One region of the Brevibacillus ruminantium genome, then DNA from elsewhere that is predicted to be linked to it. Evidence: riboswitches for the same ligand, from Rfam matches in the RefSeq annotation. Region 1 holds a riboswitch; each other region holds the start of a gene.
The links. A riboswitch is a leader RNA that binds a small molecule or an ion and turns the genes downstream of it on or off. The one in region 1 is predicted to bind S-adenosylmethionine.
Positions count from the first base shown of each region.

Region 2: it holds a riboswitch for S-adenosylmethionine, as region 1 does, so the genes downstream of both, NDK47_RS02345 (sugar ABC transporter substrate-binding protein) here and NDK47_RS07740 (pyridoxal phosphate-dependent aminotransferase) in region 1, are expected to answer to the same signal.
Region 3: it holds a riboswitch for S-adenosylmethionine, as region 1 does, so the genes downstream of both, mtnK (S-methyl-5-thioribose kinase) here and NDK47_RS07740 (pyridoxal phosphate-dependent aminotransferase) in region 1, are expected to answer to the same signal.
Region 4: it holds a riboswitch for S-adenosylmethionine, as region 1 does, so the genes downstream of both, NDK47_RS10275 (homoserine dehydrogenase) here and NDK47_RS07740 (pyridoxal phosphate-dependent aminotransferase) in region 1, are expected to answer to the same signal.

Region 1 covers NZ_CP098755.1:1,602,727-1,610,312, reverse strand. The annotation lists gene NDK47_RS07745 (DUF4179 domain-containing protein) at 1-474, shown strand, start outside; gene NDK47_RS07740 (pyridoxal phosphate-dependent aminotransferase) at 718-1,893, opposite strand; SAM riboswitch class I at 2,049-2,164, opposite strand; gene NDK47_RS07735 (MFS transporter) at 2,289-3,566, opposite strand; gene moaC (cyclic pyranopterin monophosphate synthase MoaC) at 3,573-4,055, opposite strand; gene moaD (molybdopterin converting factor subunit 1) at 4,290-4,997, shown strand; gene NDK47_RS07720 (ThiF family adenylyltransferase) at 5,003-6,028, shown strand; gene NDK47_RS07715 (sensor histidine kinase) at 6,183-7,259, opposite strand; gene NDK47_RS07710 (response regulator transcription factor) at 7,256-7,586, opposite strand, start outside.
Region 2 covers NZ_CP098755.1:433,723-441,308, reverse strand. The annotation lists gene NDK47_RS02350 (sugar ABC transporter ATP-binding protein) at 1-1,062, opposite strand, end outside; gene NDK47_RS02345 (sugar ABC transporter substrate-binding protein) at 1,142-2,167, opposite strand; SAM riboswitch class I at 2,296-2,416, opposite strand; gene NDK47_RS02340 (S-layer homology domain-containing protein) at 2,490-3,596, opposite strand; gene NDK47_RS02335 (ABC transporter substrate-binding protein) at 4,194-5,153, opposite strand; gene NDK47_RS02330 ((2Fe-2S)-binding protein) at 5,183-5,995, opposite strand; gene NDK47_RS02325 (ABC transporter ATP-binding protein) at 6,052-6,957, opposite strand; gene NDK47_RS02320 (FecCD family ABC transporter permease) at 6,984-7,586, opposite strand, start outside.
Region 3 covers NZ_CP098755.1:1,107,533-1,115,118, reverse strand. The annotation lists gene NDK47_RS05390 (ABC transporter ATP-binding protein) at 1-885, opposite strand, end outside; gene NDK47_RS05385 (ABC transporter ATP-binding protein) at 916-2,658, opposite strand; gene NDK47_RS05380 (GNAT family N-acetyltransferase) at 2,796-3,338, opposite strand; gene mtnA (S-methyl-5-thioribose-1-phosphate isomerase) at 3,525-4,568, opposite strand; gene mtnK (S-methyl-5-thioribose kinase) at 4,565-5,794, opposite strand; SAM riboswitch class I at 5,952-6,097, opposite strand; gene NDK47_RS05365 (anti-sigma factor) at 6,233-7,426, opposite strand; gene NDK47_RS05360 (sigma-70 family RNA polymerase sigma factor) at 7,401-7,586, opposite strand, start outside.
Region 4 covers NZ_CP098755.1:2,106,092-2,113,677, reverse strand. The annotation lists gene NDK47_RS10295 (ABC transporter permease) at 1-901, opposite strand, end outside; gene NDK47_RS10290 (ABC transporter ATP-binding protein) at 898-2,025, opposite strand; gene NDK47_RS10285 (extracellular solute-binding protein) at 2,038-3,111, opposite strand; gene glpK (glycerol kinase GlpK) at 3,334-4,827, opposite strand; gene NDK47_RS10275 (homoserine dehydrogenase) at 4,799-6,124, opposite strand; SAM riboswitch class I at 6,209-6,317, opposite strand; SAM riboswitch class I at 6,395-6,502, opposite strand; gene NDK47_RS10270 (saccharopine dehydrogenase family protein) at 7,099-7,586, shown strand, end outside.

The sequences.
Region 1 (7,586 bases):
CATGGCTCGTATGTGCCTGCTGATCAGCCGGAAGAACTGACATTCGTTCTGGATGGAGTGGAATTGCTCGAGCCAGCAGATTTTTCCATCTCCTACTCTCCTGATAGCCTCAAGCAGCAGCCTGTCTCAAAAACATACGGAGAGCTGGAAGAGACTTTCACGATCACCGACATGGCCAAAGGCATGGACCCAGAAACGCAGGAGCCCGTCTGGACGATCGAGCTGAAGGGCTTGGGTAAACTGGACAGCTTCCCCTACTGGAATCTGTATGACAAGAGCGGCAAGCGCTTCGACGTCCAGACCGATTTTGGCAAAACGCACATGAAGAATTCACCCGATGGGGTCGTGTTGGTCCAAACCCTCATTGTCAAAGGAATGCAGCAGCCTCCGCAAAAGCTTACGCTCGCTTTGCAAACCGTCAAAACGAGGTACATGGATTTGAACTGGCAAGTGCCGATCCCGCCTAATCCGTGAAGCTGGTCGTGGGCAGCACCTGCATTCCATCACGCCATCATAAAGGCCCGGAGCCATGAGCGCTCCGGGCCTTTTGCTGAGAAGCTATGCTGCGCGAGTTTTGCGATTTCCTCGGGATCATTGGGGAGCGGACAGTCTATGCTCCCGTGCAGGACGAAGACCGGAGCGGAGCCTGGAAACGGGCTTCTTGCCACCGCGGCCCCTCGGCAACGTGACCAAGTAACCTAGAGACCACTAGCACGCCTAGCGAACAAACAGCCCCAGCTTCTCAATCCGCCGCACTGCCTCTGCCAGCCGTTCTTCATTAGACAGAAGTGCTGCCCGCACATACCCCTCGCCCGTCGGTCCAAAGCCGACGCCGGGCGCGACGACCACGTGAGCTTTTTCCAGGAGCAAATCGGAGAACTCTACCGATGTAAACCCTTTTGGGACGGGCAGCCAGCTAAAAAACGACCCCTCTGAAGGCTTGGCCTGCCAGCCGATCCGGTGTAACTGGGAAAACAGGACGTCGCGGCGGCTTTGGTAAACGTTGACCAGATCGCGTACGCACTGCTGGGAGTCCGTCATCGCCTTGGCCGCTGCCATCTGGACCGCACCGAACATACTGACGAAGTAATGGTCCTGAATCAAATTAATCAGACGCACCAGCTCTTTGTTTCCGACCATCGCCCCGACGCGCCAGCCTGCCATGTTGTAAGTCTTGGACAAGGTGTAAAACTCAACCCCCACCTCTTTGGCACCCGGTACTTGCATGAAGCTGACCGGCTTTTTGCCGTCAAAGCTGATCGCACCGTACGCAAAGTCATGGCAGACGACGATCTCATGCTTGCGCGCGAAACGGATTGTCTCTTCGAAAAATTCCACAGGCGCATTCACCGCTGTGGGGTTGTTCGGGTAGTTCAGAAACATCAGCTTGGCTTTTTCCAGGTCTTCGGCTGGGAGCTTGCCGTAATCGGGGAGAAACGCGTTCTCTGCCCGAAGCGGCATCATCACCATGCGGCCGTCTGCTACGGCAACGCCAGACCAGTAATCCGGGTAGCCCGGATCGGGGACCAGGGCGACATCTCCCGGGTTGAGCAGCACCTGGCAAATCTCCACCAAACCGGTCTTGCTGCCGAACAGGATCGCTACCTCTTCCTCCGGGTCCAGCTCCACGCCGAATTCTTCGCGGTACCAGTGAGCGACAGCCTGCTTCAATTCAAGCCTGCCGCTAAATGGCGGGTATTTATGATGGACGGGACGAGCTGCCTGCACGCCCAGCTCTTCCACAATATGCGCAGGTGTCGGCAGATCGGGATTTCCTTGCCCGAGATTGATGATGTCATGTCCAGCCGCAATGGCCTTGTTTGTTTTGGCTACGAGCGTCGCAAAAAACTGCGTCGGCAGCCGGTCAATCATAGCAGAGGGTTGAATGCGCATTCGTTTTTTCTTTCCTTTCCTTTTTCGTATCGCAAACGCGAGTTAACGGAATGATTTTCTTGCTGTATCAGAAAGAAGCCCCGGAAGTTTATCCGTACCGATTCAGTGAAAAAGCCCCTTTTCCTGTACAGAAAAAGGGGCGGTAAAAGTCCGCGTTCTTATCTGTCAGGTAGGCTCCTGCTGGAATTGGCACAGCACCCGCGTTGGTATTCCATCGCGAATCCGCTGCCGGGCTTCATCGGGCCAGTCCCTCCGCCTCTCTGGATAAGGTTACAGAATTCGTATTCATTTGAATTGCTTTCATACTACTTGAGTGAATACTGAGGTGTCAAGAACCATACAAACCATCCTGCTCCCCATACTAAGGAGCGTGCAGGCTACCTTTCAATCATGTGTCAATGCTTTTGGACGGTAAGTGCCGCCGACAGCTCCGACCGCTTAATAAAGGAGGTGTACACCCCAAAACAGACCACTGCGAGCAAAGCAAAGGCCGCCATCGCATAAAACAATCCCTGTGCCTTCAGCACTTCAAAGGCCACGGCTCCCATAAGCGGTCCCACCATGCGTCCTGCCGAACCAACGCCGCCAACCAGCCCCTGAATCATGCCCTCTCTGCCGGGAGGCGACAACTCCGCAGCGATTGTCGGAACAGCCGGCCATACCAGCATTTCTCCCAGCGTTAGGACAAACATGGCTGCAAAAAAGCCAGCGTAAACAGTCGTCTGCGACAGGATCAGCATGGACAGCGAAAAGAGACAGCCGCCCAGCAGCATCTGCGCTTTCAAGGATTGGGCGACATGCTTGATCACCCAGGCGATTAACGGCTGTCCCAAAAGAATCAGGGCGCCGTTCAATGTCCACAGCAGGCTGTATTGTTTCAGCGAGATGCCCAGCGTCTGCATGTACGCAGACAGCACCGTTGTCCACTGCACGTAAATGATCCAGCAGACCAACAAGCCCATGGATAAAAAGCCGAGAGCCATCCAGGCTACAGACCGGGTGGCGTGGATGGCCGAATGGCTGTCCATGGTTGCCGGGCGATCCAGACTATCCAAGCCTTCCGCTGATTCTGGTGTTGGTCTCCGGTCTTTTACGGGACCATGCTCGATATCCGCGGCACGGCTCAACATGAGAAACAGACCAAGCACAGCCACCTGAAGCGCGGCATTGCCAAAAAACGTCCAGGCAAATGAGATGCTTGCCAAGATTCCGGCAGCTCCTGCACCAATCGCGCCTCCGATATTGAGGGCGACATAGACCATGTTTAAACCCTTGCGGCCGCCCTCCGGCCACAACAGGCCAATCAGGGCGTTCAGCACAGGAAACATGATGCCGGAGAAAAATCCGTTCAAAGGAAGCAAGACGGTATAAACCGAGAAGTCTGTGGTGAACCCAAGTCCGATCGCCACTGCTACGGCTCCCACCGTGGCAGCGCATAAGGTCAGGAGTTTTCCCCAGCGGTCAAAAAGAAAGCCGCCAACCACACTGCCCACAAGATATGCCCCCTGGTTCAGCATAAGCACGCCGCCCGCCACTGCAAGCGACTTTCCCAGGACATCGTGGATGTAGATGGTGACCAACGGCCAGATACAGGCCATGCCTGTAGAATGGATAACGGCAGCAATGGCCAACAGCCGAATGCTGCGCGGATAGGAATTCCATAATCGGTTCATCTCGGGTTAGGCCTCGCTCCGATAGAAATCTCCGCTTTTCCCGCCGGTCTTTCGCTCCAGATAAGTAGGCCCGATGACCATGCCTTTATCCATCGCTTTGCACATATCATAGACGGTGAGTGCGGCAGCAGAGGCTGCGGTCAATGCTTCCATCTCTACGCCGGTTTTCCCGGTCGTTTTGACGGTCGCCTCAATTCCCAGCGTCATCTCGTCTTCATAGGAAAAACGGATATCGATTCCGGTGAGCGGAAGCGGATGACACATCGGGATGATCTCCCAGGTTTTTTTGGCGGCCATCACTCCAGCCACCTGCGCGACTGCCAGTACATCTCCCTTGGCGATCTGTCCCTCGCGAATGCGCTCCAGGGTTTCCGGCTTCATCGTAATTTTGCTGACAGCCAGCGCCTCGCGTTTGGTATTATCCTTGTCGGACACATCCACCATTTGGGCGCGCTGCTGTTCGTTGAAATGGGTCAATTGGTCGCTCATCTCTTTTGATTTTCCTTTCTGTTTGCGGGGTATCCGCTCAAGCTGCGATGCCCTGCTGTCTTTTCTGCGGGCTGCTACTTTAACCTTACCTGCGACACTGGCAGAAATCAATCGCCAATCTGCTGAAAAGAACACACCGGCATTTGGCAGTTCCCTGCAATTATGATATCTTCACAGGTAGAGAGATTCACTTTTTTCTTCATTTATTATCGTTTGGGAAACGAGGAGTGTCAGATGCAAATTTCCGTACTGTTATTTGCGGGTTTGGCCGAGCGGGCAGGCACGCGGAGCATTTCGCTTACCCTGCCAGAGGGAGCCACCGTCCAGGACCTCCTGCTGGCTGTATCCACGCAGTATCCCGCCTTGTCTTCGCTTCTGGGAAGCTGTTTCATCTCTGTAAATCAGGAGTACGCAACACCCGATAAACCGATCCAGGCTGGTGACGAAATCGCGATTCTTCCCCCAGTCAGCGGCGGCCAAGATCCTCGCTTCGCCATCACGACTGAGCCCCTGCGGGTGGACGCATTGATGAAGCTGGTTTCCAATCCTCGGGCCGGTGCCATTCTCTCCTTTGTCGGAACCGTCCGGGAATTTACGCAAGGGCAGCGGACCGTCTCTCTCGCTTATGAAGCGTATGAGCCGATGGCCGTGGAAAAAATGAAACAGATTGCCGCTGAAATCGAGGAGCGTTGGCCCGAAGCGCAGGTGGCGATGCATCATCGCATCGGTCAGCTTGACATCGAAGAAATCGCGGTGATTGCCGTAGTGGCCACCCCTCATCGAAAAGCGGCTTTTGAAGCGGGCGAGTATGCTATCGAAAGACTGAAGCAGATCGTCCCTATCTGGAAAAAGGAAATCTGGGAAGACGGCAGCGAGTGGAAGGGCCACCAGCAAGGGCCGTGGAATCCAACTGCGTTCCCGGATGACGGAGAAAGGAGCTAACCTCTTTGCAAACCCGCTATTCCCGTCAAATCCTGTTTGCCCCGATCGGCCGCGCGGGACAGGAGAAGCTCGCGCAAAGCCGCGTCGCTATCGTCGGCATGGGAGCGCTGGGCACCGTTTCGGCCAACCATATGGTTCGTGCCGGTGTCGGTTTCGTGCGGATCATTGACCGTGACTTCGTCGAGCCGAGCAACCTGCAGCGTCAGATGCTCTACGATGAAGAAGACGCCCGCCAGCATTTGCCCAAGGCCATCGCGGCCCATGCCAAGCTGACGCGGATCAATTCCGAGGTCCAGATCGAGCCTGTCGTAGCCGATCTGACCGCCCGCAACGCCGAGTCCCTGCTCGCTGATGTCGATCTCGTGCTGGATGCGACTGACAACTTTCAAGTCCGCTATCTGGTCAATGATGTTTGCGTCAAGCACGGGATTCCCTGGGTCTACGGCGGCGCCGTCAGCGCGACCGGAACCTTTACGGCGATCCGGCCCGGCGTCACCCCTTGTCTGCGCTGCCTGTTCCCGGAAGCGCCCAATCCCGGTGAAATGGCCACGTGTGACACGGCTGGCGTGATCGGACCAATCATTCACATCATTGCTTCCTATCAGGCGACGGAGGCGTTTAAGCTGCTCGTCGGGGCCGAGGACGCGCTCAATCCTCATCTGGAGCATTTTGATCTCTGGAACAATCAGCATCAACAAATCAAGGTTGCAGGAGGCAAACGCCCGGATTGTCTGACCTGCGGACAGCGCCAGTTTTCCTTTTTGCAGCCGGATTCTCAGGACGGCCAAGCCGCCTCCCTGTGTGGCCGCGATACAGTGCAGATCTCACCTGTGGAGGGTGCGGCACTGGATCTGGACGTGCTCGCCGGCCGGCTCGCTCCGCTCGGCGTGGTGGAGAAAAACAAGTTCCTGCTTCGTTTCCACGCCGATTCGCATACGCTCGTCATCTTTCCCGATGGACGCGTGCTGGTGCAGGGAACGGATGATGTCAGCCTGGCACGGACGCTTCATGCCAGGTATATCGGCGCCTGAGTGTGGTGCCGTTGTGAATAAACTGCAGTCGAGATGCGGATGAGCTGCGGTCGAGCTTTGACCGAGTCACGATCAACTGTACGCAAATAAGTCCTCTTTCCTTTGAAAGAGGACTTCCTTTTGTGAATCGCAAATTTTTTTGTGAATCGCAAAATTATGGGTTACTCTCCACTTTTGGGGTAGTGTCAACCGGCAGAATGATGGTAAAGGTTGTCCCTTCGCCAATACGGCTTTGGACAGAAATCTTTCCGTGATGCATACTGACGATTTTCTTTACGATGGACAGCCCCAGTCCGCTGCCGCCCCCGGTTCGGTTACGCGATTTGTCCGCCTTGAAAAACCGTTCAAAAATCCGCTCCAGATCTTCCTCGGAAATCCCGATGCCGGTGTCGGAAATCTTTACGATCAATTCTTCTCCTTGCTGTTCTGCCCGCATGCTGATACTTCCGCCGTTCGGGGTGAATTTGATGCTGTTGGCAAAGAGATTGTTCCAAACCTGACTCATCAAGTCTTCATCCGCAATGATCTCCAGCTTCTCCAAGGCCACATCCAGTTCAATCTCCTTTTCCAGCCACTGCGGTTCATAGGCCAGGATGATGTTGCGAAGCTGTTTATCGAGGCGGTACCGTTTCCGCTCCATGGGATGATGTTTGGCCTCGAGCGATGTAAGCTTCAGCAGGTTGTCGCTTAACTTTGACAGCCGTTTGCTTTCCGTTTCGATGATATCCAGGTAATGCAGCCGCTCCTCCCGGGTAAGATGCTCGCTGCGCAAAGCACGGGCAAAACCGCTGATCGACGTCAAAGGGGACTGGATTTCATGGGACACATTGGAGATAAACTCCTGGCGCAGCTGCTCCATTTGGTTTAATTGCTCTGCCATATGGTTAATGTTGTCAACCAGCAGTCCCCACTGATGCTCCATTTTGATATCCAGCTTGACGCTGAAATCTCCTTTGGCAATCCGCCGCAGAGCATCAATCAGCAACTGGAACAGTTCCAAGTGCCGCGGTCTGATGAAGCGGGAAATGAGAAACATGGTGATAAAGAAAAGAAGAAAGCCGGACAGGGAGTTGACCAATCCCCTGACAAACTCGGATGGCTCGACACCCGCCTGGCGGTACAGGTAAGACGTCAACCAGTACGCTGCCGACCAGCAAAGATTGATGTAGAGAAGAAAGCCGATGACGCCAAGCACGCGGAGCCATATTTTCCGGTTCGGGTGTGCTCTCATGGACATATCTCCAATCGATACCCCAGCCCTCGGACAGTGCGAATCTGAAAACCGTATGCAGCTTCGGGAAATCGTTCGCGCAGGCGGTTGATATGCACATCGACCGTCCGCTCGTTCCCCTCGAAATCATATCCCCATATCTGCTCGATCAATTGTTCGCGGGAGATCGTCTGCCCCGGATAGCTGGCCAGTTTAAACAAGAGTTCAAATTCCTTCAGCGGAATCGTCAACATCTTGTCGCCGCTGGTAATTTCAAAGGTTTTTCTGTTCATCTGCAGACATCCGACCTGTACGGTATGGGAGGCGGCGATCCGATACCGTTTCAGG
Region 2 (7,586 bases), 1.2 Mb from region 1:
CGCCACTGACAGATTGCGAGCGACAGACTCTTCGACGAAAATCCCTTCTTTGCGCCTCTCTTCCGGCACCAGGACCACGCCCGCCTCCACAGCCTCTTTCGGCGAGCGAGGGCGGAGCGTACGCCCGTCTACGCGAAGCTCTCCGTCCTCCCACTCATCCGCACCGAAAAGCAGGCGGGCCAGTTCGGTTTTCCCCGCTCCGACGAGACCGACCACACCGACGATCTCGCCTTCGCGGACATGCAGGTCCGCTTTGCGCACTTTGCCCCCTTTGGCATTTCGCACCTCCAGGATCGTCTCTCCGATGGGAACCACCGTTTTTGGAAACTCCTCGGAGAAGCTTTTGCCCAGCATGGAGGCGATGACCTCATCCATGTTTGTTTCTGCTGTCGCTTTCGTGGAGATGCGCTGTCCATCCCGCATAATCGTAATCCGGTCACAGATTTCAAAGATTTCCGCCAAGCGGTGTGAGATGTAGATAATGCCCATTCCCGCCTGTTTGCACTGTTCGATGATCTGGAACAACCGCTCCGTCTCGTGATTGCTGAGCGGTGCCGTCGGTTCATCAAAAATAATGAACCGGGCCTTTTGCACGGCTGCGCGCGCGATCAAAATCAGCTGTTTTTCCGACAGCGTACAGGATTCCACCAGCTTTTTTACCGGGATGGAAAAGCCGAACTGACTCAAGACCGCTTCCGCTTGCTCGTACAAACGGCGCCAGTTGATCAGTCCCTTTGTCTGAATCTGCTGGTCCAGCAGGATATTTTCCGCCACACTCAGGTACGGAATCAACGCCGTATCCACCTCCTGGTAGACGCATTGGATTCCCAGTGCTTTGGCAGCCTGCGGCGATTGGATGGAGGAAGGCTGCCCGTCGATCATGATTGACCCCTCGTCCGCTTCATAGGCGCCTGTCAAAATCTTCATCAACGTACTTTTCCCGGCCCCGTTTGCTCCGAGCAAGGCATGTACCTCTCCTGCCTTCAGATCAAAGTCGACGGATCGGAGCGCAGGCACACCCGAAAATGATTTGGATATGCCGTTCATTTGCAAGGTTGTCATGTCGGAAACCTCCCCTCTTTTAAGGAAGAAACCCGTTGATTCGCCATCAACGGGAAACAGCTAACGATTTATGCGTACATCACTTGCCCCACTCTTTTACGTACTCGGAAAGATCGGCCATCGTAATTTTCTTGTCTGTCGGCAAATCCTCGCGTTGAACCAGCACCGGGTTCAGCTTCACGTTGTCGGGCACTTGCTCGCCTTTGATTTTCTGGAAGACGGTTTGCGCCTGAATGCGTCCAATGTTGCCCGGGTCTACGGCTGCAGTGGCGACCCAGGAGGCAGCCGGGTCCTGAATGAATTGCAGGTCCTCATCGCTCAAATCAATCGAGTAGACTTTGATCTCGGTGCGTCCAGCCTGTTGAATCGCACGAGTCGCTCCTTTGGCGAACTCATCCCAGGACGCCCATACAGCAGTGATATCCCCTTTGTTCGGGTATTTCTTCAGGATCGCTTCCATTTGAGATTGTGTGTCCAGCGCTGTGTTGTTGGTGGCACTTCCGAAAGCAGCCACTTCCTTGATGTCCGAGTATTTCTTCAGGAAGCCTTCATAGGTAATTTGACGTTTTTCCATTGGAGCAAAGCCCGCTACCCAGATTTTCACGATGCTTCCTTTACCGCCGTTATCGGCTGCCAGCTTCTCCAGGCTCAGCTCAGCCAGCTTCTGGTCATCCTGCTCGACGACCGGCACGCCCGGCAGTTTGATATCGGTGTCAAACAGCACCAGCGGAATGTTTTGTTTGACGGCCTTCTCGGCACCCTGCTGCAGGGCTTCGGCCGTACCGTGGTCAATCAGAATGCCGTCAAATTGCTGATTGACTGCCGCATCCAGATTGGAAGCCATTTTCACGAGATCTGTATCTGCATTGAAGACGGACAACTCTCCGCCATTCTTCTCTACTTCGGCTTTCACACCGGCGATGTACTGGGCTGAGAAGGTACCGACGTTTTGCCGCATGATGAGAGCAATACGCTTGGGCTTCTCCCCGGAACCGCTGCCTCCTCCGCTATTTCCTGTGGAAGCGCTGTTGCCGCCACCGCAAGCCGTCAGCATCAGTGACAGAGACAGGACAAGTGCACCAATCACACCAAACTTCTTTTTCATATCGGAAAACCCCCTTTTAAAGATAAAACGATGCGCTTTTCAGTCCTGAAACCGGAACATGAAATCATTTTCTCCCACCAAAAAACCCCTTTCCAAATGAAAGGGGCAGAATTCCAACTAATTCGCACCTCTCATCTGTCAGGTATTTCTACCTGTTGGAGTTAGCACCTTGGCTCGAAAGATCGGTGTCTTTCGCGCTAGGTTGCCGGGCTTCATAGGGCCAGTCCCTCAGCCTTCTCTGGATAAGAGTCATATTCTTGTATCAAAACCTTTTGTATATACAGAATATAATCGCTGTTTTCCCCCCTGTCAACCGGCATTTTTATTTTTGCTGGTATTCGATCTTGGTTACCTGCCAGCCGTAATGATTGGACGAAGCTGGCTCCAACATGTAAGTGACCTGGTAGCTGCCCGTTAACGGATGCTGGTAGCTGCCCTTTGCCCAGAGACGGTTGGGATGGTTTTCATCTTTGTTCAGTGTCAGATTTCCCGCGTAGTCATGAAGCGGAAGCGGCGCAATCTCCTCCAGTGTGCGCTGGGCGCTTCTGCTGAAGAACTGGTCAATCTGCTCCTGATCTCGCTGCTGATAGGCCCGATCGGCTGCCGTCAAAAAGAGATTGGTGATCGCTTTTTGCTTTGCCGCAGTGTCATGGAACTGCTTGGGCGCATCGTTTTTACAGAAATCATAGAGACGTTTCAGAACAACCGCGAACTGGGCACGCGTCATCTGTTTATTCGGCTCAAATGTCTTTTCGCTGACAAAGAGGTTAAAGTCAGCAATCGCGGCCGCGTACGGAGAATCCGTATCGACGTATTTCCGATCTTGCTTCCACTGGTAATAGCCGGAAAAATAAGGCTCTACCTCATCTACTCGAAAGTTGGAGGTCCGCATCTTGTAGGGCGCAAGCACGTGGAAGAGAATCATGCTCGCTTCTTCCCTCGTCAGGGGCTTATGCAAATATTCATCAGACAGCCACCAGTCGCCATTCTTTTTCTGCGGCTGCTTCATGCCGCCGCGTTCGGATAAGTGCAGATAATAAAGCATGCTGTCACCGGGGTCAAAGGAATTGACAAAGCCGGTCTGGACATTCAGCATCACATGCATGTTTGCAGCCAGTTGTTCGGTTTCCTGCTTATAGGAATAACGATGATCGATGTGGGAATTCGACTTCGCCACTCCGAGAGGACCGTAGACGCTCTCCAGCACACGGTTCAAAAGCACAAGCGCTTCTCCCCTGGCCATCGGGTTGTCGGGATAAAAATTCCCGTATTTGAGGCGGTATACGTTCACATTGCTTAGCTCCTCAATCTCCCTCTGTGCCCAATGCCCCTGGACATCCTCATAATAGGCGGCCGAGACGGCAGGAACAAACAGGGCTTGAAAACAAAGGCTAAGGACAAAAAACCAGACAAACGAACGTTTTACCATATCGGCACATCTCCTTTCTCCTTGCAAAACAGATAATAAAGGGCATTACTCGATTGCTGCTACTTGCTTGCGGATGAAATCACACTCCTCCGAAAGGATTCGTCCAAAAAGCGGACTGTGAAATCCATTTTTTCTCATACAATAAAATCATGCCGCATCCTCCTGCCAGATAACAACTATGATTTCAAAACATTTCCTTTATAGACCGAAAAACCTACGAAATGGTTGCAAAAAGTAAGAAAAAAACCCCATTTTTTATCATTTTTCTTCCAATCCCCTCTGTTTTCCTGAAAAACCTTCCTGCAAACAGCCCAGATCCGGATGTTTGGCATCATTTTGCCGTTTCTCCCTGTCCTTTTTGATAGGTATGCATGCCTACAGCCTGTTCATGACAAGAAGGAAGACGGATCAGATGCAATTGCACCTCCGGCGAACAAGGCGTCAGTATCTTCGGCAGTCCCAAGCCGAGTGTGGAGAAGTGCTGGGAGAGCTTGGATGGGCGGGTTGGCCAGGCTTTTGGCACGATCTGACGGCTTGGTTTTGGCCTCTTTACGCAAAAAAATCGGACTTGGCGAAAGTCCGATTTTTTCTATGCAATCACCTGCCCTGGCCGGTGATCCATTTTACGGCATCATCTACCTGAAACTCCACATCATGCGGTGTATAACCAAACCATCTGTCGAAATCGATCTCAAACACATGGTTATTCTTTACCGCCGGGAGCGCCTTCCACAATGCGCTTTTTTTGATTTCATCGTAATGACGCTTGGAGTCGCCATCCTGGAAAGTGGTGATAAAAATATAATCTGCCGCGTATTCCGGCAGCATTTCCAACGTGATGGGGGTCGCCCAGAAGTTCGGGTCTTTCTCGATTTCTTTCCGGACCGGATCAGGAGGCGTCAGCCCCAATGATTTGTACAGCGTAAAGCCGAAGTTGCGCACGCCGTACACGTAGAATTCTTTCGGGCGGATGTTGTAGATCGCTACCTTTTGCCCGTCTGTGAGCGTTCCTTGTATCTTTTCCTTCGCCGCCTGGACCTTGGCCTCAAATGATTTTTGCCAGGCTTCGGCTTCCGCCTGCCGATTCAGGATATCACCGATTACCTTTACGTGTTCGGGCATGTCGTAATCCATCCAGGGTATCACGACGGTCGGTGCGATTCCGGACAGCTTTTCATAAGTATCCTTCTCCACATCACCCGCGATAATCAAGTCAGGCTCCAACGAGAGGATCTTCTCGTAATTGAACTTGTCGATATCGCCCACGCTTTCGATTCCCTTTGCGACTTCCCCCATGTTTTCCAGCAGAAACTCCGGCGCGCCAATAGGCTTTACCCCGACAGAAAGCATCTGGCTGACATACTGAAGCGTCACGACCTTCTCCGGTTTGACCGGGATCAGTGTCTCTCCCATACTGTGTTTGTACGCGCGTACACCGGATGGGTGGGCATTTGCACCAACGGCCTCGGACGTTTTTTGATTTGCATTTCCGTTGCCGCATCCGACCATCGCCAGGACGAGCAGGAGGGCAAAAAAATAGGATATGCGTCGATACATCAGGAACTCCTCCATTCAAACAACCACTTTTATTTTGCTTTTGCCTCTTGTTCCGCCAGAAAGCGGAGCCGCTTTTCCTCCCGCTCCTCTTCGCTGATCCGCGGACAGGTATAGCAGTAGCCATGTCCGTTCTCCGTCCGGTAAGCAAGACAGCAGGTGGCTTTGCGCGGGATCATCGCCTCCGGATCTCGCGGACTCTTTACAAAGCTCAGCTTCGTTTGGTACGGATTTTTCTTCCTGCCGAAAATCTCCGGGGCCATTTCCGCTGTGACAAAATGATAGTCTTCCTCCATCAGCTTGCGCGCTTCCACTGTCTCAAAGACGTTGAGCCACTTTTCGCGGCTCCAGTACATGGCCATGACGACCTGGCCCCAGATTTGATGAAGATCATGACCGGTCGCGTGGGAAAGGGTGTCAAAAAGAGGGCGCACAGTCTGGGTATAAAAGATCTCCAGCGCTTCTTTTCGCCAGCTTGCACGGTCATGCTGATCCCTTTGCCTGGTTGCCACACGGGAATCTTTTATTTTGAACGTCAGCCATGTGTGATGATTCTTTTTATAAAACTGTACCTCCAGATTGGCTGGAGAAAAGTCCGGGGCAGCATGATAGCGAGAAATAAGATATTGAAACCCGGTGCAGACGTAACCAAACCATCCGGCAAAATACGCGGCGGCCACGTCCGGCCCCAGTCCTTTGATCTCCGCTTGATAAAAGGCCACCATGTCTGCCATTCCCTCTGCCTGCATCAAATTTTCCAGAGGGCAACGATGCAAGATGTTAGGGATATCCTCTGTGGTCAAGGCATGGTGTTCGCTGAGATATGAAAAATCAAAGAGTGTCATTCCTTTCACTCCCGTCCTTTTTTGTACAGGCTCGTTAGATTTTGACGGCCTTATCTCTAAACGGCCGGCATCTCTTCTTCCCCGGCGTTTGCTTTCCCGGCAGCCTGCTGCATCTCGGCCATCTCTGTCATCTTGGCCGCTTGCTCCCGCAGGTCCGCGTCCTCCATCCCGTCTGTACTGTCCAGCTCATAAGGAATGCAGACCGGGACACCTGTACGCGGGTCCGGGACGATATCCGCCAGCACACCGAAGACGCTTCTCATCGTCTCCGCCGTGACCACCTCGGATGGCGTGCCTTCCGCTTCCAGGCGGCCATTTCGTATCGCCACGACATGGTCGGCGAAACGCGTGGCATGGTTCAGATCGTGGACCACCATCACAATGGTCCGCTTTTCCGTCTGGTTGAGCCGATGCAGGAGCTTCAGCACCTCCAACTGATGGGCCATGTCCAGATAGGTGGTGGGTTCATCCAAAAGCAACATCTCTGTTCCCTGCGCGAGTGCCATGGAAATCCAGGCCCGTTGACGCTGACCGCCGGAGAGATTGTCCACCGGGCGATCGGCAAATTCCATCATCCCCGTCACGCCAATCGCCCATTCGATGATCCGCCTGTCTTCCTCGCGCAACGTGCCAAATCCCTTTTGATAGGGGAACCGGCCATAGGCAACCAGTTCGGAGACCAAAAGGCCCCCTGGCGCCTCCGGACTTTGCGGCAAAATCGCCAGTTTTTTTGCTACCTCCTTGGTCGACTCTTTATGTATGGCTTTGCCGTCCAGATAGACACTGCCAGAGACAGGTTTCATCAGTCGGGCGATCGCTTTCAGGATGGTTGATTTTCCGGAACCATTGGGTCCCACCAAGGCCGTGATCTTTCCCGCCGGTATCCGGATATCCAGATTTTCCACAATCAGACGGTCTCCGTAGGAAATCACCAGTTTTTCTGTATACAAGCGTGAACGCATACCGCTTCCTTCCTTTCATCCGGTTTTTAGGCTTTGGAGCGAGCCAACAAGTACAAAAAATAGGGGGCACCGATAACGGCAACGACGATCCCTGTTGGAAGCTCACTGGGCGCCATCAGGTTGCGTGCCGCAAAATCGGAGACCAACAGCAGCAATGATCCAAGCAGCGCTGTCGCAGGAAGCATTCTTTCGTGCCTTGGCCCCACCAGCTGACGAGCCAGATGCGGAGCCACCAAACCGATAAAGCCAATCCCGCCCCCAATCGATACACATGAGCCAGCCAATGCTACAGACGTGCAGAGCAAAATCAAACGCTCTTTTTCCACCGCGGTTCCGAGGCCTGCTGCAGCCTGATCGCCCAGACCGAGGATGTTCAGGCTGCCCGCCTTGTACATGGCAAAAGGAAGCAACAGGAAGATCCAGGGGAGGAGTACTGCCACGTACGTCCAGTTGCTCCCCCAGATACTTCCCGCCAACCACACCTCGACGTAGAGGTAGGTGTGCGGGTCCATTTTGATGGACAGCAGGATCATCAGTGCTGCAAAAGCGAGCCCGACGCCAATCCCGACCAGAATCAGTCGGATCGGGGTCACCCCGTTTTTCCACGCCACCAGATAAATCAGCCCCGC
Region 3 (7,586 bases), 500 kb from region 1:
ATAGCGATAGGTAATGACCAAACCTATGAGCAGCGGTACACTCAGAAAGCAGAACAGCGCCAGCTGCGGCTGCAGGATAAACAGAGCGATCAAAATCCCGATGAGGTACACGCCGTTCTGCACAAAGGTGGCCAGAACGCTGACGTACAGCTCCCGGATTGCTTCGGTATCATTGCTGACCCGGGAGACGATTTGCCCGACCGGCGTCTTGTCAAAATAGGAGACCGGCAATTTCTGCAGATGGGTAAACAAAATCATCCGCATGCGCTGAATGATGCGCTGCGCGGTTGTTTGCAGTGTTAAGATCTGGATGTAATTGCAAAGAGCACTGAGCAAAATCAGGGCAGCGTAGCCTCCCGCCAGCAGCAGTATCGGAGGAATTTCACTGCTGTACAGAGATTTTACCTCATCTGCTGTCAACCGAATTCCCTGGACCCGGTCAATAACCTGCCCAGAGCGAACCAGCGTCGCCTCCACCCGATCTCTGCCCTCGCTCGCCGACAACGGCTCGATTCGGGGTTCTCCCTCCTCTGTCAGCTCTCGATCCAGCATGTAGTAGCTCGTTCCCTCGGTCACGATCTGGGCCCTGCTGCCCTTTTTCTCCTGGTCAGCAGGCAAAGAGCCCAGCCAGTCCTCCCTGATGTAATAGCGGTCCGCCAGCTGCACGCCGAGCTCGCTTCCTTCGGCAGTAAGCGGTTGTTGTTCAAAGCGATACCAGGTTTTATGAATCGCCAGAATATGATTGTCAATCATGACTTTGGCCAAAAAGGGGCCGGCCAGCTCCGCAGCCGTTCCGAGCAGGAGCAGAAGCAGAGCCCCGACGATCTGTTTGCGAAAAGGCAGCGCATACTCTGCCAGTCGCTTCCATACATTTTGCCCGTTCATTTCACCTTTCACCTTTCCCCTCTCTGCCCTCTAGCCTGCTGCGTCTTGTTCCATCTGCTGGCGGCGGTACTGCTGCGCATACCAGCCGTTTTCCGCCATTAACTGGTCGTGCGTTCCTCGCTCCACCACTTGACCTTCGTCCAGCACCAGAATCAACTGCGCATGCTGGACAGCAGAAAGCCGGTGGGCAGTAATGATCGTTGTTTTTCCATGCCGTTCCTCTCGCAGGTGGCGCAGGATGCTTTCCTCCGTCCGGGCATCCACTGCGGACAGGCAATCGTCCAAAATCAGGATGTCTGGTTCCATGAGAAGCGCCCGGGCAATCGAGATTCGCTGTTTTTGTCCCCCGGAGAGGGTGACGCCTTTTTCTCCCACCATCGTATCAAGACCGGCAGGGAACTGAGTCAGATCTTCTCTCATCTCGGCCAAAGAAAGCGCATGCCATACCTCTTCATTCGTTGCGTCCGGCTTACCGAATGCGACATTGGACGCAATCGTCCGGGAAAACAGCAGATGTTCTTGCGGAACGTAGGCCATTTTTCCACGCAGGGCAGACAGCGATATTTGTTCCAGGGGGTAGCCGCCTACAAGCATGGAGTCTGGAGGAATCGGAAACTGATGCAAGAGAGCGCGGCACAGTGTTGACTTCCCGCTTCCTGTCCGTCCCACGATTCCCAGCGTCTCTCCTTCCCGAAGCAAGAAGCTGATATCGGAGAGGGCGGCCTTCTCTGAACCGGGATAGTGGAAGGTGAAAGACCGTGCCTCTATCGTACTGCTCGACACTGCGTCGATCACTTGTTTCTCCTCTTTCACTTCCGGCTGCTCGGCAAAGAATTCGGACAACCGTTTGAGAGAGGCACTACCGCGCTGGAGAATGTTCATCAGCCAGCCGAAAGCAAACATCGGCCAAATCAACAGTCCGAGATACAGGTTAAAGGCAACCAGATCGCCGAGAGAAATCGCACTGGAGAAGACCAGATAGGTGCCGTATCCCAGCCCGATGAGAAAGCTGAAGCCGATAATAATCCCGATCGTCGGTTCAAACAGAGCGTCGATCCGGGAAACGCTGATATTTCGCTCCATGGTTTTTTCACTGACCCGTCGGAAGGATTCTACATCCTGCTCCTCCTGCACGAAGGCTCGCAGCACACGGACGCCGGATACCGACTGCTGAACATGATCGTTCATTTCGCCGAATGCCTCTTGTGCCAGGTAAAAGCGATCGTGGAGGAGCTTGCCGTAATACGCCGTTGACCACGCCAAAAACGGCATCGGCAAAAGCGCTGCCAGCGTCAGCTTCCAGTCGATGGCGACCATCATCACGGTAAGTGTCAGCACTGTCGCAAACAGGGAATCGACAAGCGTAAGCACGCCCATTCCGGCTGTCTGTTCAATAGCAGGGATATCATTGGTAGCCAGCGCCATGAGATCACCGGAGCGGCGCCGTGAGTAAAACGAAGGGGAGAGGATGGTCAAATGGCCAAACAGACGCTCGCGGAGTGACCGCTCCAGCATCAAGGAGCCGCCAAACAGCAGGTAGCGCCAGAAATAGCGGAGGGCATACAGCGCAAGCCCGATCAGGAGCAAGATAACAACGGTTGTAGTCAAAGCGGACATCGTGAGGGAGCCGTTGCGGATTTGATCGACCGTTTGTCCGATCAGGCGCGGCGGCCAGAGTACAAGCAAATCGATAAGAAAGAGAATAGCAATCCCGACCGCATACCTTTTCCAATATTTTCTGAAAAACCAGGACAATTGTCGCCATATTTTCACGTCGTCTGTCCCTCTCTTCCTTCATAATCGTCCTTTGGAGAAAACATGGCTCCGCCATTCCGATTGGCGGAGCCTGAGACTTCTTGCTTTAGTTTACCCAAATTTTCTTTTCAATCCAAGTTTTTCTTATTGGAGATTTAGCGCCATTCGTTGGACAGCATGCTGTAGACAGCATGGTCCACAAAATGATCGTAGAGAAACTCATTGCTTCTCATGATTCCCTCCAGAGTAAAGCCAAGCCGCTCGGGAATCGCCCTGCTTTTAGCGTTCTCCGTCGCTGCCTGGATGGTTACTCTATGCAGATTCCAGACACCGAAGACGAGGTGATCGAGATAGGCCGATACAGCCTCCGTCATCAATCCGTGACCGGAATACTGCGCGCCCAGCCAATATCCAAGAGAGGTTTTCCGGTTATTCCAGTCAATGTTATGTGCCCCCACAGTCCCAGCCAAGCGTCCGTTGTACCAGATGCCAAAGTGGGTTCCCTGGTTGCGCATATCCTGATCCAATGTGGCGGAAATAAAGCGCCCCGTATCCGCTACCGTTTTGATATGATCCAGCCACGGCAGCCACTGACGCAAATGTGCCCGGTTCGTATCCGTCAGCCAAAACATCTCCTCTGCATCTGTCAGCTCCAGACGTCTCAGAACGGCATACTCTGTCATCGGTATGACCCTCATACTTCGCTTCCCCCTCTTTCTTCATCCTCGCTGCCCTTGCCTTCACCAACTGTCAGCTATCAGCCAGGTAAGGCCTTCGCTGCCTTGTCATAAAATCCTCTTGACATGAAAAATGTTCACCAAAAGCTCCCTATGCTGAAAGTGAAATAGCGCCCCGGTGCAGGGCGCTTCTCTCTCGAACAGATCCTATGGTTTGGCTTTGCCGATTTCCTCTGGTTTGAAAATACCGGTCTCCGTTACAATCGCGGTAATATAGGCCGCTGGCGTCACGTCAAAGGCAGGATTGTACACCTGGATACCATCCGGCGCTACCTGTTTGCCGAGGCCATGTGTAATCTCTTCGGCCGGACGCTCTTCGATCGGAATCTCCGCTCCCGTCGCGGTCTCCAGATCAATCGAAGAAAGCGGAGCGGCTACGTAAAACGGAATCCCGTGAGCCTTGGCTAAAACGGCTACTCCGTAGGTGCCGATTTTATTGGCGACATCTCCGTTTGCCGCTACGCGGTCCGTTCCAACGATGACCGCCTGTACCTTGCCCTGGGCCATGACCATGGCAGCCATGTTGTCGCAAATCAGCGTAACATCAATGCCCGCCTGCTGCAGCTCATAAGCCGTCAGTCTTGCTCCCTGCAGCACCGGTCTTGTTTCATCGGCGTAAACTTTAAGATTCCAGCCGCGTTCTTTGGCCAGATAAAAAGGGGCGGTTGCCGTTCCGTAGGCTGCCGTTGCCAGCGCCCCCGGATTGCAATGCGTCAGGATGCCCATGCCGTCATTGAGCAGAGTGAGCAAATTCTCCCCGATCGTCCGGCAAACCTCTGCATCCTCGCGCTGGATGGCCAGTGCTTCGTCCAGAACTGCCGCTTTCAGGACATCTACCGGCTTTTCGCCTTCTTGGTCAATCCGGGCTTTTACGCGGTCCAGCGCCCAGAACAGATTCACTGCAGTGGGGCGCGCAGTCGCCAGGTAATCTGCTCGCTGGTGCAGCAGCTCCCGAAAGGCTCCTGCATCTGCCGCTTCAAGCTGACGTATACCCAGGTAAAGGCCATATGCTGCCGCCATGCCGATGGCCGGAGCTCCGCGCACTTGCAAATGACGGATCGCCGCCCATACTTCCTCTGCCGTTTCGATGGTAAGCACTATCGTTTCAACAGGTAAACGCGTCTGGTCGAGCAGAAGGAGTGCGTCTCCCTCCCACTTTACCGGTGCAAATACTTCACTTGATGTAGTCATGCCGTTGCTGCCTCCTGATCAAATCGTGTGGTAACATTCCGGACGATATCGGTGATATCGGTCGACTCTTCAATACTGCTGCGCTTCAGAATCAGTTCCTGTCCGATGCGCAGCGCCAGACGCTCGGCTTCCGCACGGGTCTGATCATCCTGAATGCTGTTTAGGTCTGCCACTCCCGCAAGTCCGATCACACGGCGAAGAATTTTACAGCCAGCGAACCCGGCGGTGTCCTGAATCAGCCGGTTTACATAGCTTTGCCAAAGCCCCTCTACGTGGGCGCTGCGCTCCTTCGCCTGCTTATGCCACAGCTGGACAAACTGGGAGACAAATTCATTCCAGACATCCTCCACCGTCGTCAACAGGTATTCGCGGTACTCCTCCCGTTTTCCTCTGTCAGACTGAAGTCCATGCTGACCCGCATAGTTCAGAATCAGGTTGGCGACGACAGCGCCGATATCAAAGCCGATCGGACCATAGTAGGCAAATTCCGGATCGATCACCTTGGTAGATTGCTCGGTGACAAAAATGCTGCCCGTATGAAGATCGCCATGCAGCAGCGCTTCGGCCCGGGTCAGGAAGTCCAGCTTCAGCTTGGCGATTTCCAGCTTAAGCGGCTTATTCTTCCAGATCTCCTCCACTTCTTTTTTGATCAGCGGATTGAAATTGTTGGTCGATGCATTTTCGTACGGATCGGTAAATACCAAGTCTTCCGTAATTTTGCACAATTCCGGATTCACAAATGTTTTGACAAGCGCTTTTTTCTCGTAGGGATGTGCGCCCAAGTCTGAGGTGAAGAAGAGCGTATGTGCGAGAAAGCGGCCGATTTGCTTGGCAAAATAAGGGTAGCGGTTTCCTTCGATCAAGCCTTTGCGCATCAGGATGTGATCGCTCAAATCCTCCATGACCGTCAAGGCCAGCTCCTGATCAAAGTGATATACCTGCGGGACCAGGTCAGGTACGAATTTATACTGGGTGCGCAGGGCCTCGCTTTCGATGCGGGCACGATCCAGCGTCAACGGCCACGATTCACCAACGACGCGCGCATAGGGCAGAGCCTGCTTGACAATCACGCTTTTGCCTGTGGCTTCCTCCTTGATATGGAATACCAGATTGAGGTTGCCGTCGCCGATCTCATGGGAAGTCAGGGTGGCTCCCTTTTCAAACAGCCCGGGCAATTCTTTCACATACTCTACTGCTTCTTGTTCAGTCAACGCACGATACGCCATGACTTATTCTCCTCTCCCATTATCATTTTATATATGTCCAGCGATGCCTCTTTCAACGAATCCAGACAAAACGGTCATGAGGGCGTTTTTTACATAAAAAAGACCTCTTATCCCGAAGAAAAGAGGTCGTATCGTACGCGCTATGCGTGTCGTCTCCCCCTTATCTTCCAGAATACTTTTGCTTCTGCAGGAATTAGCACCGTGCACATCGCTTTGTTTCGCTGTCAAACATGCTGACAAGCAAGCGCTGTGTCGGTTGCCGGGTATCATCGGGCCAGTCCCTCCACCTTCTCTGGATAAGGTATCCAACGTATGCAGTTTTGATTTAGTTTGAATCATACACGCGCCAATGCACGCTGTCAACACTCTTTTTTGGAAGCCGCACCGCTTTCGCCTTCGTCATCGACTTGGCTCTGCGTGTACGCGTGGCAGTTCGTTTCACCAGCTGTTTTGCTCTCCAGAGGCACTGGGGTGATTCAAATTCCACCAGTCTATTTTCCCCAGAAATGCCGCTGTAATTGAAGGCTCTTGTTTGAGCCTGAGCAGTTCTTTGGTTGCTCCCGTCACTACGACACCATAGATTTTTACGCCGTTTTCCTCGAGGTACTGATAGCGCTCCTGTATCTGCGCCCCCTCTCTTTGGAAAATCAGGCTCTCGGCAATCGACTGACTCAAGCGCTTCTGCTCCGCGAGGTATTTCATCTCCGCCACGTAGGCAGCCGTGCGGCGCTCCTCCTCCCCTCTGACGATAATCGGAACTTCCCCGAAGTCAAGACCATTTTCCGGATATCCCCAAATCTCACCCGCAGACAGTAAAACAACGCCTTCTTTTGCCATTTCATGTTTGCGTTCCTGTCCGGTATCTACTGCCAGCCAGGTCAGATCCAGGTCATAAGGCGCCAGGAATTGATAAAGCTCTCTTAGGCTCATCAAATGGTCAAAAGAGATCGCCAGCTGTGATACGGTACCCTCCGGCAATTTTTCGAGGGTAGACCACGCCGGATCACGCCGATATGAGTGATCCTGCGAAGGAGTGTTTTCCAGCGGGAAGAGAAAGAATAAGTGTTTCTCGCGGAAGCCGTTATTCCAGACAGGCCGGGCTGAAACCTTGTAGAGCACATTGGTCGTTTCAAAGCTCCCCACCCGCTGCCTATCTCCTCCGATCCGCTCCCGCATTTCCATTTGAATTTTGCCGTACAAAAGACCGACCTGCGCACCACTGCTCCCCACTTCAATTCCCGGCTGGGTAAAGTTGACCAAATCTTTGGAGACACGATAGGTCTCATCGTAGAGGGAGCGGCCAATCCAGAAATTCACGAGCCATGCCGCAATCCCGATCAACAGAGAAATTCCCACCGTATAGGCTGCATTTGAGAGCCTGCTTTTCCACTTCCCCCGGCGGATGATCGCGCGCTGCTTGTCTTCAGGCAAGCTCTCCAACAAGGATTTGTCACTTCCTTTTTCCAAGGGTTCTTCCTCTCCGAGCAGTAGCTCTTCCAATCTCTCGGCATACTCCGGATCATCGGCTAGGCGCTGCCGCAGCTCTGCTTCTTCCTGCGCGCTCAGCTCGCCGCGCAGATACGCCAAGAGCATCTCTTCCCGCTCCCTATTCATCCTGTCCGCATCTGTCATCCTGATTATCCCTCCACCATTTTCGCATCTTCACACGTCCCCGATAGAGGGACCGCTTCACATCCGCTACATCGATCCCGAGGACATCCGAAATTTCCGCATAGCTTAGCTTCCCGGCATAGAGAAGCAGCGACTGCCGCTGTTTTTCCGGCAGCGCATC
Region 4 (7,586 bases), 500 kb from region 1:
TGGTTCCATACTCTTTGCCTTTCACAACCAGTCGCTGCAGCCAGAAGAAGAAGGCGGCCACCAGCAGCATGATTACAGTTAGCACAGCGGAACCCGCCCAGTTAAAGAACCCGGCCATTTCCCTGTAGGCTTCCACGACAATCAGGTTCAGGTCCTTTGGAGCAAGGATGATCGGCGTTCCAAAATCGGAAAAGCTGACGGTAAAGATCAGTAGCATGCTGGAGACAATCCCCGGCATCGCCAGCGGCATTGTCACTCGCAGGAATGTATACCAGCCGTGAGCACCCAGGTTTTGTGATGCTTCCTCTAAGGTTAAATCGCTGATTTTAAAAGCAGCTACCATTGGCCATAAGGCATACGGAAAGAAATAAAATACCTGCACCAGCACAATTCCCAGCATTGACTGGATGTCAAAGAGCACACCTTGTCCACCCAGAGCTTGATAGATATGGTTGACCCAACCCGTTTTTCCGAACATCAGCATAAATGCATAGGAGGAAATAAAAGTGGGTACCACCAACGGAATCGTACACAACGCAGCAAAGAGCGGCTTCCAAGGCATTTTTGTCCGTGCAAAAGCATAAGCAATCGGCAAAACGACGATCGTTACCAGCAAAGCGACGCCGGTACTCAGCTTCAAGCTGTTGATCAGGGCATCAAAGTACCCCTTTCCTTGAAAGAGCGAGGAATACGCATCCAGGGAAATATGGGATAATTTCTCCATCGTCTTTGCCAATGTCTTTTGGCTGACGAAGCTCCCGAAGATATTGATCGGCTGGCCTGTAAAGCTGACCAGCAGGATCGAAAACAACGGAACCAGCAAAAAGAGAAAGAAGAACAGGTAGATCAACCATTTCAACACCGTGAATCCGTTAATGGATTGTCCCAGTCGCTTCATCATAGAATCACCACGAGATTGGGATCAATTGACAGCTTCACCTTCGTACCCGGAGAAAACAAGGGTGTACCGGCTTCAAATGTCTTGTCCACTTCAAATTGCAGGTTTCCTGCCTGAACGTCATAACGAATGCTCGGCCCCAGATACGTTGACATCGTGATCGTACCCTCAAGCGAATTGGCCGCTTCCTTCTCCGATTGATCTGCTGTGAGCATGATGCTTTCCGGGCGAATGATGACTTCAACCTCGCTACGCGTCGTACCAAATGAGGATCTGATCAACTGGCCGCCGTCCAGTTGGAGCACGGTTCCCTGGTCCGATGAGGATTTAACCATACCCTTGAAAATATTGGATGATCCAACGAAATCGGCTACAAACGTGGAACACGGATTGCTGTATAAAGCTGTAGGCGAATCCACCTGGACCAGCTTTCCTCCCTGCATGACCGCTACCCGGTCAGCCATGCTCATCGCTTCTTCCTGGTCATGGGTAACGAATATGGTGGTAATCCCCACTTTTTGCTGTATCCGGCGTATTGTCACCCGCATGCTATTGCGAAGTTTTTTGTCCAGGTTCGAAAGCGGCTCATCCATGAGCAGCACCGCTGGTTCCATGATCAAGGCTCGTGCCAGGGCAACCCGCTGCTGCTGCCCACCGGAGAGCTGTCCAGGCAGCCTGTCAGCGAGATGTCCCAGTTCTACAAAATCGAGAGAATCTCGAACTTTTTTCTCTGTATCCTTGTCCACCTTGCCCAATTTGCGGTTCAACATACCGCCGAGAACTGACAGCTTTGTGCCCAGTCCTCCCTGATAAAAGCGGCGGACCTGCAAACTGTAGGCCACATTCTCAAACACGGTGAGATGTGGGAAAAGCGCATAGCTTTGAAAAACCATTCCACAATTGCGCTGGTTGGCCGGGATATTGCTTACATCCCGATCTCCGATATAGATTTTGCCGGACGTTGGATTCTCAAATCCGGCTACGCATCGCATGGTCGTCGTTTTTCCGCATCCGGACGGTCCGAGAAGGGCGAAGAACTCGCCCTCCCGGATCTCCAGACTCACATCTTCCAATGCGGCGATTCCGTTAAACGATTTATGCAGGTTTTCAATTTTAACCGACCCCATGGAAGAACCTCCTTATTGGAATTTTTGGCGCCATTCATTCCGGACGCGATCGTAGTTTTGCACCACCCAATCTACATCAAGCTCCTGCGCGTGCGGGATGACCTTCTCCAGGCTGAGCGGTGTTTTTGATTCGACCTCTGGGGAAATCGGAATATGATACCAGTTTGCCAGTGTCTGCTGTCCTTCTTTGGAGAGCAAGTAATCAATCAGCGCTTTACCTCCGTCAGGGTTAGGCCCGTCCTGCACAAGAGATACCGGGTTGACGATCACAGGTGTTTTCTCCGGTACGATGAAGTCTACCTTTTCACCCTTTGCCTTCATTTCATAGGCCATAAAGTCAAAGGCGATGGCGACCTCAGCTTCCCCTTTGGCAACTGCCTTCCCTGGTGAGGAGCCGGAGTCTGGCATGGCGCTCATCTGATCGACCAGCTTTTTAAAGTAATTCCAGCCCGGCTCTTCTCCGCGATCCATCAGTTGGCTAAGAACAGTGAGTGTCGCCGTCCCAGATGCGGCCGGGTTCGGCATTTGCAGCTTCCCCTTCCATTTTGGATCGAGCAAATCATCCCATGTCTTCGGGGCGTCCTCCGGTTTTACCAGGTCTGTGTTATAGACAAAGCCGAGTACGAATACCTCAGCACCAATCCATTTCCAATCCTTGTCCCTGATTTTGATGCCGTCTCGCACTTCCGGCCAATCCTTGATCGCTTCGGGTATGTAAGCGGTGATAATGTCCTTGTCCTTGGCTGATTCAAATGGCAGGAAACCTCCTCCGCCGTACCAGACATCCCCCATCGGATTATCCTTTTCCGCGATCATCCGGTTTACCAGAACATTGGTACCAGCGTACTGGACGTTAATAGCAGAACCTTTGAAAGCCTTTTCAAAATTTTGTCCAATTTCTTTGGTCATATCTGGTGTTTCAGGTGAGTACAGCGCAATCTGTCCCAGCTCTTTTGCTTTGGAGCCGCCCCCTTCTGTACCCGCTCCTGCACTAGGTGTTCCCGAATCCCCGGAAGAACAACCAGCCACCACGACCGTAGACAACAAAGCTGCCGTTGCTACGACATTCAGCCATTTCTTTACCATTTGCCAGACCCTCTTTCTTCTCTGTTTTTTCTGTTGACCGAATCGTTTGAAAAGACAAATAAAAAGAAAACCCCTCCGACGATAAACACACTCCTCCCCTTAAGGAAATGTGTTTACGGGTAAGGGTTTTCTCCGATTTCTCCGCCTAACCGTATGTCATTTCAAACCGATCAACTTTTCTAAAGTATAACCATACATTTCATTTACTGTCAATGAAAACACTTACAAAAATGCCAGCGCTGCCTGAACTGCTTTCTTCCAGCCCGCATAGAGGGCCTCTCTCTGCGTTTCGCTAAGTGCCGGGGCAAAGGTTTGATCCAACTGCCAGTTGCGTTGAATCTCCTCCTTGCTTTTCCAAAAGCCTACACCCAGGCCAGCCAAATAGGCGGCTCCCAGCGCGGTCGTCTCATGGATCTGCGGCCGCTCCACCGGAACGTCCAGGATATCGCTTTGGAATTGCATCAGAAACTGATTCATGACAGCGCCGCCGTCTACTCTCAGCTTGGTCAGCGGAATACCGGCATCAGCTTCCATCGCCATGACGACGTCTTTGGTCTGATAGGCCAGTGCTTCCAGTGTGGCGCGGATGAAATGCTCCTTTTGGGTCCCGCGCGTCAGTCCAAAAACCGCTCCGCGCACGTCGCTGTTCCAATACGGCGTTCCCAAACCGACAAATGCCGGGACGACGTACACACCCTCGGTCGATGGCACGGCCGTGGCATACCGTTCACTTTCCGCAGAGGTTTTCAGCATGCGAAGGCCGTCTCTCAACCACTGAACTGCCGAACCTGCGACAAACACGCTTCCTTCCAGTGCATACTCCACTTTTCCCTCAAGACCCCAGGCAATCGTAGTCAACAGCCCATGCGCCGAGCGGACTGCCTGTTCTCCCGTATTCATCAGCAAAAAACAGCCGGTACCGTATGTATTTTTCGCCATGCCAGTAGCGAAGCAGGCTTGCCCAAACAAAGCTGCCTGCTGATCGCCCGCCGCCCCTGAGATGGGTACCTCGGCACCGAAAAACAGGTCCTTGTCCGTCGCAGCGTACACCTCTGCATTGCCTTTTACTTCCGGCAGCATCGAATGCGGTATGCCGAGTATCGTCAACAGCTCGTCGTCCCATTTCAGTTCGAAGATGTTGTACATCAGCGTCCGCGAAGCGTTGGTATAGTCGGTAACATGGGCTCGCCCACCCGACAGCTTCCAGATCAGCCAGGTATCGATGGTCCCAAACAACAGATCGCCCCGCTCCGCAAGCTCACGTGCCCCGTCCACCTGATCGAGAATCCATTTTACCTTCGTCCCGGAAAAATAGGCGTCAATGAGCAGACCTGTTTTCTGCCGAAACAGCTCGTCATGCCCCTGCTGCTTCAACTTCTCGCATATCGCCGAGGTTTGTCTGGATTGCCAGACGATGGCATGATAGATCGGGATGCCTGTATGCCGGTTCCATACCACCGTCGTTTCCCGCTGGTTGGCGATTCCGATCGCCGCTACTTCTGCTGCGGAGACATTGTGATTGGCGAGCACCTCCCCGATCACGCCGACTACGGAAGACCAGATCTCCATGGCATTATGCTCGACCCAGCCCGGCTGCGGGAAGAGCTGCGTAAATTCCTTCTGAGCCGCACCTGCGACGCTCCCGCTTTTGTCAAATAATATGGCCCTGGAACTGGTCGTCCCCTGATCAATAGCCAAAATGTATCTCTTTTCCATCGACCTCTCTCCCTTTTGCACCCAATATGTCCTGCTCTTCTCCCCTGGAGATTACAGGGAATACGTCTGTTTGGATGCCAAAATCACGCTGCAGGGCTGCTCTATGCTCATCGGTAAAGCCACGGGCAATCACTCCGATTCGCAGCACATTTGCCCAGTCATACTGTATTCGCTGCTTCGCTATGGAAACACCTCCCAGGTTCAAAAAATGAAGAATCTGCTCCGGCGTCCCCTGCAAGCCCGTGCTTTCCAGGTAGACAAAACTCCATGTGCCTTCTTTTCCCACACCATGATTTCCTTGTCGCTCGCGCCAAAGCGGGTGGGGGGAAAAGCGCTGCGTAAGCAAATAGGCAAGGTCTTCCACGACGGCGCTTGCGGTTGGCAACTCTCCCGCTCCTTTCCCCATGAAAAGCAGATCACCCACGATATTTCCCGAAACTTGTACCGCATTATCAGCACCTTGTACCTGTGCCAAAGGATGATCGAGAGGCAAAAGGGTGGGGCTGACCGACAACTGAACGCCTCCTTCCGCCTTCGTGGCTTGAGCGAGCAGCTTGATCCGGTATCCCAGCTCATGAGCCAGTGTGAGCTGTCCGAGATGCAGGGAATCAATGCCCCTCCTGCGTGCCTGATTGAGCGGCAGGGCTTCACCGAAGACAAGCTGGGCCAAAATATAGGATTTGTACAAAGCATCCCAGCCTTCCACGTCAGAGCTGGGGTCCGCTTCTGCGTAGCCCAATTCCTGCGCTTGTTTCAATGCTTCATGGTAAGGCAGCTTGGCCTGCTCCATCTGGGTGAGGATAAAATTGGTCGTCCCGTTTAAGATACCACTGACGGACGAGATATCATTCGTCCGCAAAAACTGGCGCAGGACTCCGAGAATCGGGATGCCCCCAGCCACACTCGCCTCGTAAGCAAGCTGAACCTGGTGGCGATTCGCCAATTGAATCAGTTCCGTACCGTGCCTCGCGAGCAATTCCTTGTTGGCCGTCACGATATGACAGCCCTTTTCGATCAATGCCCGCACATATTCATAAGCAGGCTCGACCCCGCCCATTACTTCGACGACGATATCCACATCGGATTTCAAGACTTCTTCAAACCGGGTGGTAATCAGATCGTGATCGAGCTCCACAGTCCGCTTCTTTCCGGGATCACGTACAAGCGCCTTGACGATTTCAACGGGTCGGCCCAACCGTTCCGACAGCTTTTGCTGCTGCAGGCGAATTGTCTTTAGCACCCCGCCCCCTACTGTTCCGACACCTAACAAGCCCACTTTTACTGCCTCCGTACTCATCATGCCCACTCCTTTTTTCTCGTCATTGGGTACAGTAAAAAACCTTCTTCGGATAAGAAGAAGGCTCGTCGTGAACGGGACCCCTTCTTATCTGCCAAGACATCACGTCCTGCAGGAATTGGCACCTTGTCGCGAAATACGCAACGGTTGCCGGGCTTCATCGGGCCAGTCCCTCCACCTCTCTGGATAAGAAAGAAGTATGAAATTGGAAAATAAAAAAACCTTCTCCAGTAAGAAGAAGGTTGGCATTCATAGAGAGGATGCTCCCGCTTCTTATCTGTCAGGACCTCGTGTCCTGCAGGAATTGGCACCTTGTCGCGATATTGCAACGGTTGCCGGGCTTCATCGGGCCAGTCCCTCTGCCACTCTGGATAAGATTCGTATGTTCCTGTAGAAAACATTGTAAGAAATTCTTGTCACCGCGTCAACTGATTCTTCTGACCTTTCACAACAATGCTTTGCTTCCTCTGGAAAACAGCAGGGTGAAAAATTCTCTTTTTTGATAAAGATTTCCGTCAAAATTCTCATGATTGATAAATTAGTGATCGCAAAACCCGCTAGCGAAAAAGGGTGAACCCGCTGACTTTCGTTGGAACTATTCTTGCATATTATATTCAGAAAAATCTGATTATGTTTTTTCTTTTCCCTTGCGCATGGGACGCCAGCTATGACGAATATAGTTAGCTAAGATCATCAGGCTGACCGTATACCCCCGTTGTTTTCTTTGAAAGGAGGTGGAACTTGATGCGAAGGCCTTTGCCCATATATTTGCACCATCGTCCCACTTAGCTGCGCAAAACTATTTCCTGCCTGTAACGGCAGAAGGAGGTTGTTTGGATGAGACTTCGTCCGCGTGAACCCATCGATGTTGTGCATCAGGTTATTGTATTCCCCGCTACCATTGATCTGCATTTGCAGAAATGGCTGTTTCGAATGCGAAGATAGAACGTGTGACCATATGGAAGGAGGACTCTATGCGAGTCGCAATAGTAGGAGTTGGCGGTGTTGGACAGGTAAGTGCCTGCGAATTGGCAAAATCCTCTTATTTAAAAAAACTGGTGCTGGCCGATATTTCGATCGGACCTGCGGAAGAACTGGCTGCTGAATTGCGTCGGGAAACCGATGTGGAAATTCAGGTAAAACGCGTCGATGCGCGCGACGTAAACAGTGTGCAAAGTATTTTAGAGGACATTGATGTGCTCTTGCATATTGGTTTACCCGAAAACAATTTTGAAGTAATGAAAGCTTGCTTGAATACAAAAACCCATTATATCGACACCGCTTCCTGCGGCCCACAATGGCTGCGCAAGCAGTTGGCCTGGAACGACAAATTTAAAGCGGCAGGCATACTCGGCATCATGGGACTCGGCTGCGATCCGGGCTTCTCCAATATCGCTGCCCGCTACGCGGTCGATCAGCTCGATGAGGTCGACGAAATCCTGATTCGCGATGCCGATAATTC